Alkalilimnicola ehrlichii MLHE-1: one gene and its partners. Each later gene encodes a partner of the first gene's protein in a complex. Links are inferred from orthologs where the notes say so. Each region holds a gene or a part of one and is shown in the gene's direction. Other genes may lie near its edges. The genes, in order: tsaD, tsaE and tsaB.

The links.
Region 2: the proteins of tsaD (region 1) and tsaE are in contact, whole or in part, in a crystal structure (PDB 6N9A), measured with the Thermotoga maritima proteins. The link is inferred for Alkalilimnicola ehrlichii MLHE-1 from one-to-one orthologs. Residues at the interface, in WP_004082750.1 of Thermotoga maritima: Cys10, Asp11, Arg49, His50, Leu82, Gly84, Gly135, Gly136, Glu154, Thr155, Leu156, Asp157, Asp158, Ser159, Glu162, Asp165, Lys166, Arg169, Leu170, Tyr175, Lys213, Thr214, Leu217, Tyr218, Gln221, Arg222, Asn324; in WP_004082108.1 of Thermotoga maritima: Leu37, Gly38, Lys46, Lys57, Val59, Lys60, Ser61, Thr63, Phe64, Thr65, Leu66, Met67, Val69, Pro71, Tyr82, Arg83, Leu84, Asp86, Asp88, Phe89, Asp93, Ile128, Asp130, Glu131, Arg134.
Region 3: the proteins of tsaD (region 1) and tsaB are in contact, whole or in part, in a solved structure (PDB 4WQ4), measured with the Escherichia coli proteins. The link is inferred for Alkalilimnicola ehrlichii MLHE-1 from one-to-one orthologs.

The regions. Positions count from the first base shown.
Region 1 is NC_008340.1:2,862,952-2,865,900, forward strand. The notes cover bases 97-2,896. They hold tsaD (tRNA (adenosine(37)-N6)-threonylcarbamoyltransferase complex transferase subunit TsaD), read left to right. Parts: upstream 97-886; coding sequence 887-1,906; downstream 1,907-2,896. Other genes in these bases: MLG_RS12735 (GatB/YqeY domain-containing protein), read right to left, coding at 97-519; rpsU (30S ribosomal protein S21), read right to left, coding at 546-761; plsY (glycerol-3-phosphate 1-O-acyltransferase PlsY), read right to left, coding at 1,931-2,527. In the rest of the region: dnaG (DNA primase), read right to left, coding at 1-14; more of MLG_RS12735, read right to left, coding at 61-96; folB (dihydroneopterin aldolase), read left to right, coding at 2,913-2,949.
Region 2 is NC_008340.1:616,070-619,218, forward strand. The notes cover bases 36-3,035. They hold tsaE (tRNA (adenosine(37)-N6)-threonylcarbamoyltransferase complex ATPase subunit type 1 TsaE), read left to right. Parts: upstream 36-1,283; coding sequence 1,284-1,787; downstream 1,788-3,035. Other genes in these bases: MLG_RS02910 (bifunctional ADP-dependent NAD(P)H-hydrate dehydratase/NAD(P)H-hydrate epimerase), read left to right, coding at 36-1,287; MLG_RS02920 (N-acetylmuramoyl-L-alanine amidase), read left to right, coding at 1,861-3,035. Also shown: more of MLG_RS02910, read left to right, coding at 1-35; more of MLG_RS02920, read left to right, coding at 3,036-3,149. UniProt on the Escherichia coli protein: Required for the formation of a threonylcarbamoyl group on adenosine at position 37 (t(6)A37) in tRNAs that read codons beginning with adenine.
Region 3 is NC_008340.1:1,392,855-1,395,716, forward strand. The notes cover bases 148-2,860. They hold tsaB (tRNA (adenosine(37)-N6)-threonylcarbamoyltransferase complex dimerization subunit type 1 TsaB), read left to right. Parts: upstream 148-1,015; coding sequence 1,016-1,705; downstream 1,706-2,860. Other genes in these bases: ectA (diaminobutyrate acetyltransferase), read right to left, coding at 161-706; znuA (zinc ABC transporter substrate-binding protein ZnuA), read right to left, coding at 1,757-2,746. Also shown: ectB (diaminobutyrate--2-oxoglutarate transaminase), read right to left, coding at 1-105. UniProt on the Escherichia coli protein: Required for the formation of a threonylcarbamoyl group on adenosine at position 37 (t(6)A37) in tRNAs that read codons beginning with adenine.

The DNA.
Region 1 (2,949 bases):
ATCCTGCCGGACATATCACCCCGGGCTGTGTGGCGCGGGCGACACCGACCGGCACAGGGCTCAGCTCGCCAGTCGGGCCTTCACCATCTTGCTGACCGCACCCATGTCGGCCCGGCCCTGGACCTGGGGCTTGAGCTGCCCCATGACCCGACCCATGTCCTGCATGCCCCCGGCGCCGGTGTCGGCAATGACCTGGTCGACCATCGCCTGCAGCTCGGCCTCGCTCAGGGGCTGGGACATGAACCCGGCGAGCACGTCCAGCTCGGCCTCTTCCACCGCCGCCAGGTCATCCCGCCCGGCGTCGCGATACTGCGCAATCGACTCACGCCGCTGCTTGACCATGCGGGTCAGCACCTCGAGCACCTGGACATCGTCCAGCTCGGTGCGCTCGTCCACTTCGCGCTGCTTGACCGCGGCGGTCACCATGCGGAGTACGCCAAGACGGGTCTTGTCCCTGGCTCGCATGGCGTCCTTGACCGCCTGCTGCAGGCGGGTTTTCAGTTCGCTGGCCGCGGCCATCTGCTGCTACCCGATCAACCGCGAGGTCAGTAGAGACGCCGCCGACGGGCCTGTTCGCGAGACAGGCGCTTCATGTGACGCTTGACCGCGGCAGCCGCCTTGCGCTTGCGCTCCTGGGTCGGCTTCTCGTAATGCTCCCGGCGACGGATCTCGGACAGGACACCCGCCTTTTCGCAGGAGCGCTTGAAACGCCGCAGCGCCACCTCGAAGGGCTCGTTTTCGCGAACCTTAACTATCGGCATGCGTGATCACACCCTTTAAATGCTGTTGAGAATTGTCGGATTACCCCTGTACACGGGGTGAAGGCGCGGTATTCTATCCGCCCCCTGCAGCGAATGCAAAATCCTTAAGCGGAAGAAGATAGCACATGCGCGTACTTGGTGTGGAAAGCTCCTGCGACGAGACCGGCCTGGCCATCTACGACAGCGCCCAGGGCCTGATGGCGCACGCCCTGCACAGTCAGGTGGCCACCCACGCGGAATACGGCGGCGTGGTGCCGGAGCTGGCCTCCCGCGATCATGTCCGGCGGGTGGTGCCACTGACCCGGCGGGTACTGGCCGAGGCCGGGTGCCGGCTGCGGGATATCGATGCGGTGGCCTACACCCGCGGCCCCGGCCTGGTGGGCGCGCTGATGGTGGGCGCCGGCATGGCGCGCAGCCTGGCCTGGGGGCTGGGGGTCCCAGCCCTGGGCGTACACCACATGGAGGCCCACCTGCTCGCGCCCATGCTGGAGCCAAACCCGCCGGCCTTCCCCTTCGTGGCCCTGCTGGTCTCCGGCGGCCACACGCTATTGGTCCAGGTGGCAGGCGTGGGCCGCTACCGCGTGCTGGGCGAGACCCTGGATGACGCAGCGGGCGAGGCCTTCGACAAGACCGCCAAGCTGCTCGGCCTGCCCTACCCTGGCGGTCCGGAGCTGGAGAAACTCGCGGAGTCGGGTGACCCGGGGCGCTACCGCTTCCCCCGGCCGATGACCGACCGCCCCGGGCTGGATTTCAGCTTCAGTGGGCTCAAGACCCGGGTGCTGCAGACCGTGCAGCAGAGCCGGGAGGCGGACCGGGCGGACATCGCCGCGGCCTTCCAGTCGGCGGTGGTGGATACCCTGGTTATCAAGTGCCGGCGGGCGCTGCGGGCGACCGGCAGCCAGCGGCTGGTGATCTCCGGCGGTGTGGGGGCCAATGGTCTGTTGCGTGAGCAGATGCGCGCCATGGCGGATCAGGCGGGGGCCAGCCTGCATTACCCGCGGTTGGCGCTGTGTACCGACAACGGCGCCATGGTGGCCTACACCGGCTGGTGCCGCCTGAGCGAGGGCCAGCACGACGATCTGGACTTCAGTGTCACCGCCCGCTGGCCGCTGGCCGATCTGACCCCGCCCGGGCAGCCGGTCTGAGCCGGGGCTCAGGCCTTACGCTGTTCAGGCCTTGCGCTGCCCGATCTTCGGCTCCTCGCCGGCGGCCAACCGTTTGAGGTTGCCCCGGTGGCGCCACCAACTGAAGACGGTAACGACGAACATGCAGGTGGTGAACGCGACGCTGCCGGTGACGAGGGCCAGCCAGATCGGCGCCAGCACAAAGGCGACCAGGGCGGCCATGGAGGAGTAACGGAACACCCCCGCCACCAGCAGCCAGGTGGCGCCGGTCAGTAGCAGCGAGACCGGCGACCAGCCCAACAGCACCCCCAGCCCGGTGGCCACCCCCTTGCCACCGTGGAAGCCGAAGAAGACCGGGAACAGGTGACCCAGAAAGGCCGCTACGCCGACGAAACCGATCCCCCAGTCACCGTCGAGCAACCACAGGGCCACCAGCACCGGCAGTGTCCCCTTCACCCAGTCGAAGGCGAGGGTGAGCCCGGCCGGCACCTTACCGCCCAGGCGCAGCACGTTGGTGGCCCCGGGGTTCCCGGACCCCTCCCGGCGCGGATCCGGCAAGCCGAAGGCCTTGCAGACGAGCACGGCCGAGGAGATCGAGCCGAACAGGTAGGCGGCGATGATAAGCAGTATGGTCATGATCATGACGCTGTATTCCAATGCGCCGCGCGCCCCGGGTCAAGTGGCAGGGTGCACCGGCTGGCAATGTGCAACGGCACCGCCGGCCTGCCGTGCCGGGGCGGGTGGATCGCTGGGGCGACTTATGCGCACCGAGCAACGCAGCAAAAAGTCGGAAAAAAGGCGCGCCTGTCCGAGCGAAGCGAGTTCGCGCCGCCGACTTTTTGTGAGTAGCGCAGGGCACCCCGAAGGGGTGCGCATTTGGAGCCCCAGCGATCCACCCGCCCCGGCACGGCAGGCCGGCACCCCGAAGGGGTGCACAATAACGGGACGCTAGCAAACGTGGTCCGCACGATTTGGCGCACTAACCGCAACTCGCTATAGTGCCCGCTTTGCACCACCCGGAGCCGTCATGGACACCGTCTTTCTACGCGAGATTCGCCTGGAGA
Region 2 (3,149 bases), 2.2 Mb from region 1 along the record:
GGCGACGGCTACGTGGTGGCGCGGCTGGCCCGGCGCGCCGGCCTCGGTGTGCGCCTGCAGGCCCTGTCCGACCCCGACCGGCTCAACGGCGATGCCGCTACCGTGGCGCGCCGCTTCCAGGAGGAGGGGGGGCAGATCGAGTCCTGGGATCCGACCGGCCTGGCGGACGAGGACGTGGTGGTGGACGCCCTGCTGGGCACCGGCCTGGACCGGCCGGTGGAGGGGCGCTACCGGGAGGCGTTGCAGGCGCTGAAGGCGGCCGGCGTGCCGGTGCTGGCCATCGACGTGCCCTCGGGGCTCAACGCCGGCACCGGTGCCGTGATGGGGGAGGCGGTGGAGGCGCACTGCACGGTGACCTTCATCGGTCTCAAGCCGGGGCTGCTCACCGGCGCCGGCCCGCAGTGTGCCGGCACCCTCTACTTCGACGACCTGGGTGTGCCGCCGGAGATCTACCAGGATATGGCCCCGGTGGCGGGTCTCTGCCGCGATGAGCTGTTGCGCCGGTGCCTCGGCCCCCGCCCGGCCCATGCCCACAAGGGCCAGTTCGGCCACGCCTTGGTGATCGGCGGTGATCTGGGCATGGGTGGTGCGGCGCGGATGGCCGGCGAGGCGGCGGGCCGCACCGGGGCGGGGCTGGTCAGCGTGGCCACCCGCCCGGCGCACGTCGCCGCCCTGCTGGCCGCGCGCCCGGAGCTGATGGTCCACGGCCTGGACAGCGCCGAGGGCCTGGCGCCGCTGCTGGAGAAGGCCACTGCCTGGGCCCTGGGGCCGGGGCTGGGGCAGGGGCCGTGGGGGCGCGCGCTCTGGGAGGCGGCGCTGCGGACTGAGCACCCCTGCGTGCTCGATGCCGATGCCCTCAACCTGCTGGCCGCCGACCCGCGTCCCTGCCCCAACGCCCTGCTCACCCCCCACCCGGGCGAGGCGGCCCGGCTGCTGGGTGTGACCCCTGCCGAGGTGCAGGCGGATCGGCTGGCCGCGGCCGACGCGCTGGTGGAACGCTACCGCGGGGCAGTGGTGCTCAAGGGCGCCGGCAGTGTGATCGCCGCCCCGGGGGCCCTGCCGCGCTTGGTCACCGCCGGCAATCCGGGGATGGCCAGCGGCGGCATGGGCGATGTCCTCACCGGGGTGGTGCTCGGGTTGCTGGCACAAGGCCTGTCCGCCGTGGAGGCGGCCGAATTGGGGGCGCTGGTGCATGCCCGCGCCGCTGACCGGGCCGCCCGGGCCGGGGAGCGCGGGCTGCTGGCGGGCGATGTGCTGATGGCCCTGCGTGCCGAGGTCAACCCGTGAGTGCGCTTACCACCCTGTCGTTGCCGCTTCCCGACGAGGAGGCCACCCGCGCCCTGGGCGCGGCGCTGGCCGAGACGGTGCCCGCCGGGCTGGTCTGTCTTTACGGCGAACTCGGTGCCGGCAAGACCACCCTGGTGCGCGGGCTGCTCCGGCACCTGGGGCACGCCGGCGCGGTCCGCAGCCCCACCTACACGCTGGTGGAGAGCTACCAGCCGGGAGGGCGCCGCGTCCACCACCTGGACCTCTACCGGCTGGGCCACCCGGAGGAGCTGGAGTTCATCGGCTTGCGCGACCTGCTGCAGCCGACCGATACGGTGTTGGTGGAGTGGCCGGAGCGGGGCGAGGGGGTGCTGCCGAGCCCTGTGCTCTCTATCACGCTATCCCACACCGGCACCAGCCGCGAGGCGCGGCTGGAGCGGGGCGCGGGGGGGCAGGCGGTGGACCTGATAAAGGTTCACCTGGTTTACCAGGAGTTTTCTGCAACACACCATTCTGACTGAAGATTCCCTTGAAAAGTGCCTGGGGGTGTGTCTTACTGAAGGGCGTACCACCTCTACTTTCAGGCGCTGTCCCATGTCGTTGCCCAATCCGTTGCAATGGTCGATCATTATCGGGCTCCTGCTGCTCTGCCATTCGGCGCTGCTCTCGGCGCAGACCGAGGTCAGCGGCGTGCGTGCCTCCGACTCCGGGGACACCACCCGGGTGGTCTTCGATCTGGGCGGGGCGGTGGAGCACAAGGCCTTCACCCTGGCCGATCCCCATCGGGTGGTGATCGACATCCGCGGCGCCCGGGCCGCCAGTGACCTGACCCTGACCGGGCAGGGCGTGGTCGAGCGCCTGCGCTCGGGCGCCCGGGGTGATGGCGACCTGCGCCTGGTGCTGGACCTTACCGAACAGGTGCGCCCGCGCACCTTCCTGGTGGCCCCCGGCAACGGTCGCGGACACCGGCTGGTGGTGGACCTCGAGCCCCACGGTCGGCGCGATGCCGAGTCCGCCGGGCGCTCGGCCGATTCCCAAAGCCGTTCCGGAGCCCGTGCCGAGCCCACCCGTTCGGTGGGCAACGGTACGCGCCAGCGGGACCTGGTGGTGGCCATCGATGCGGGCCACGGCGGGGTGGATCCGGGCGCCATCGGCCCCGGCGGCACCTTCGAAAAGGACATCGCCCTCCAGGTCGCACGGCGGCTGGCCCGGCTGCTGGAGGACAAGCCCGGTCTCCGGCCGCTGATGATCCGCGATGGCGATTACTACATGGGGTTGCGTGACCGGACCCGAAAGGCGCGCGAGAACAACGCCGATCTGTTCGTCTCCATCCATGCCGATGCCCTGGATGATCGCCGGGTGCGCGGCAGCTCCGTCTACGTGCTCTCCGAGCAGGGCGCCACCTCGGAGGCGGCGCGCATGCTGGCGCAGCGTGAGAACGCCGCCGACTTTATCGGCGGCGTCTCGCTCAAGGACAAGGACGACATGGTCGCCTCGGTGCTGGTGGATCTCTCCCGCGCAGCCACGGTCGAGTCCAGCCTGGAGCTGGGTGACAAGGCCCTGGAGGAACTGGGCCGGACCAACCGCCTGTTGCGCGGCCGGGTTGAGCAGGCGGGCTTCGCCGTGCTCAAGAGTCTGGATATGCCCTCCATGCTGGTGGAGCTGGGCTTTATCTCCAACCCCGAGGAGGAGCGCCTGCTCAGGCAGGCTGAACACCAGCAGAACCTGGCCCGGGCCCTGGCGCGGTCCATCGAGCGCTACGCCGAGGACGTCATGCTGCCCGAGCTGCGTATGGCCGGGGACGAGGCCGGGGGGCAGGAGTACGTGGTCCGTCGCGGCGATACCCTCAGCGCCATTGCCCAACGGCACGACGTCAGCGTCGG
Region 3 (2,862 bases), 1.5 Mb from region 1 along the record:
GAGGTAGCTGCCCTTCGCAGTGTCGAACACGGTGGGGAAGCTGCGCACGTAGGAACGGACGATGGACTCGTGTTCCTCGATCGTGTGCATATAATCGATAGTCATGGTGATCCCTCTGTATGAATGAACCTTGGTTGTCGAGTGCCCGGCAGCTGCCGGCTCAGGCGATGCAGTCGCCGTAGCGCCGCCGGACCTCGTCCGGGTCGAGCGGGCCGATCCGGAAGAGCAGCTCCGCCTCGTGCCCCTGATCGGGGTGGAAGTGCTCTTCGGTGAAATGCGGGCTTTCGATGTTGTCCACGCCCAGCTCGCGCGCGATGGAGGCGAACAGCGCCCGGGAGGCCTCGTTGGAGGGCGAGATCGTGGTCTCCAGCAGCGTCGCGCCGCGGGCACCGGGGGCGGCCAGGAAGGCGCGGAGCAGCCGCTTGCCCAGGCCCTTGCCCCGGGCCGCCGCATCCACGCCCACCTGCCAGAGAAAAATGGAGTCGGGGCGCTTAGGCGGGCGATAACCGATGACGAAACCCACGATCTGGCCGTCCATCTCCGCCACCACGCTGGTGTCCGCGAAGTCGGTGGCCATCAACAGGTAAAGATAGCTGGAGTTCAGGTCCAGCACCCCGGAGTCGCGCACCACGCGCCACATGGGGCCGCCGTCATCAACGGTGGGGGTGCGGATTACAATGCCGTCCGCCGCGTTCTTATCAGACACGGGATTCTCCTCGCTGGCTAGCTGGATGCGTGACAGAGAGCGGGTGTGTGAATGCCCCAGGGCCGACGGGCGGTTTCCGGGCGGGCCCGGGCCGGGCATTCAAGGGATGAATCGGTGTGATTGTTGAGGCCGCCGGTGGTTGCCGGCTTATTCTGTAGGGCTCGCAAACCGAGTCCTCGTTGCTCCTTTAAGCCCTTCATTCAAACATTCCGCTATAAGCAGGTCAAGCTGGGCGCCCCGGGGGCATGAATGGCGAAGGGCGCCGGCGTATACTGTCCGTCCTTATCACTATAGGTGGCGGTAGCGGTGATGGTGCAACGAATTCTGGCCCTGGATACGGCCACGGAGGCCTGCTCGGCGGCGCTGGCCGTGGGCGATGCGGTATTGGCGGACAGTGTCATCAGCCCCCGCGGCCATACCGCCCGGGTGCTGCCCATGGTCAAGGCCTTGTTGGCCGAGGCGGGCATCTCGCTGGCGGCATTGGACGGCCTGGCCTGGGGCTGCGGCCCGGGATCGTTCACCGGGTTGCGCATCGGGACCTCGGTGGTCCAGGGGCTGGCTCTGTCCCACGATCTGCCGGTGGCGCCGGTCTCGAACCTCGAGATGCTGGCCCAAGGGGGCTGGCGGGCGGTTGGCGCCGCCCGGGTGGTGGCCGCCCTCGATGCCCGGATGGGCGAGGTCTACTGGGCCGGCTACGAGATCGGTGAGGATGGGCTGATGCACCCGGTTGCCAGGGCCCGGGTCTGCGCTCCCGAGGCCACCCCCTGTGTGGTCCGCGGGGAGGGCTGGTGGGGTGTCGGCCGGGGGTGGGGGGCGTACGGTGACGCCCTGGCGCGCCAGCAGGGCGAGTTGGCCGGCACCCTGCCGGAGGCCGTGCCGTTGGCCCGTGACGCGCTGGCCCGGGCCCGCCAGGTGTTGCGGGATGGCGAGGGGGTTTCGGCGGAGCAGGCCCAGCCGGTCTACCTGCGCAACCGGGTGGCGGAGAAGCCGCGGGCCTGAACCCGGCACCCGCAGTGGTCGTCCCGGCGACCGATGCCCGGGCGTGCGGCGTCAGGCCCGGGCCAGACAGGCCGCCAGGTCGTCGGCCAGGCGCTCCATCAGCTCGAACCAGGCGTCCGGGCCGGGTTCCAGGGTTGCGCCCAACGGGTCGAGGACGCCGGCCTCGGCCCCGGTGCCTTCCACCAGGGTGGTCACCAGGCTCGGGCGGAACTGTGGTTCGGCGAAGACGCAGCGGGCACCGGTATCACGGATGCGCTGGCGGAGTTCTGACAGCCGGCGGGCGCTGGGCTGGCGCTCCGGGCTCACCGTCACCGAACCCACCGGACTGAGGCCGTAATGCGCCTCGAAGTATTGGTAGGCGTCGTGGAAGACCAGATAGGGAAGCTCAGCCAGCGACGCCAGGCGTTCATGCAGTGACGCATCCAACCGCTCGATCCGCTCCAGGGTGGCGGCGGCGTTGGCGCGATAGGCCGCGCCGTTGTCCGGGTCGAGGACCGCCAGCCTCTCCGCCAGCGTGTCGATAAACTGGCGCGCGAAGGCCGGGGAAAGCCACAGGTGAGTGTCGTAGTCCCCGTGGTGGTCGTGGGGCTGGCCATGACCATGGTCATGGTGGTGGTCACTATGGCCGTGGCCATGGGGTTCGTGGCTGTGATCGTCGTGGTGGTGCGGGTCCCACAGCCCCCCCTCGCGGATCGGGTGCAGGGGGATACCGTCCAGCGCCAGCAGCGTCATCTTCTCCGCATCACCGGCCAGGTTGCGCAGCGGCCGCTCCAGGAACCGCTCCAGTTCCGGGCCGACCCAGATGACCAGCTCGGCGTGACGCAGATGCTCTGCCTCCGACGGCCGCAGGCTGTAGGTATGTGGCGAGGCGCCACCGGGGAGCAGCAGTTGCGGCTCGGCCACGCCGTCCATGACCGACGCCGTCAGGCTGTGCAGCGGCAACAGGCTGGCGACCACCTTTGGCGGCTGCGCCAGGGCACCGATGCTTGTCGTGAGCCCCAGAAGGGCACAGCCAAGCAGGCCGAACAGTTTGCTTTTCATGGGCTTGTCGGGGTTCCAATGGGGAGAGTGGGCCGCTCGGCGCCGGGGCGCCCGGGTTCCGTGAATCGGTTCAAAATGTTATAACATTGCACACTGTGGATGCAAAGCGGGACGTC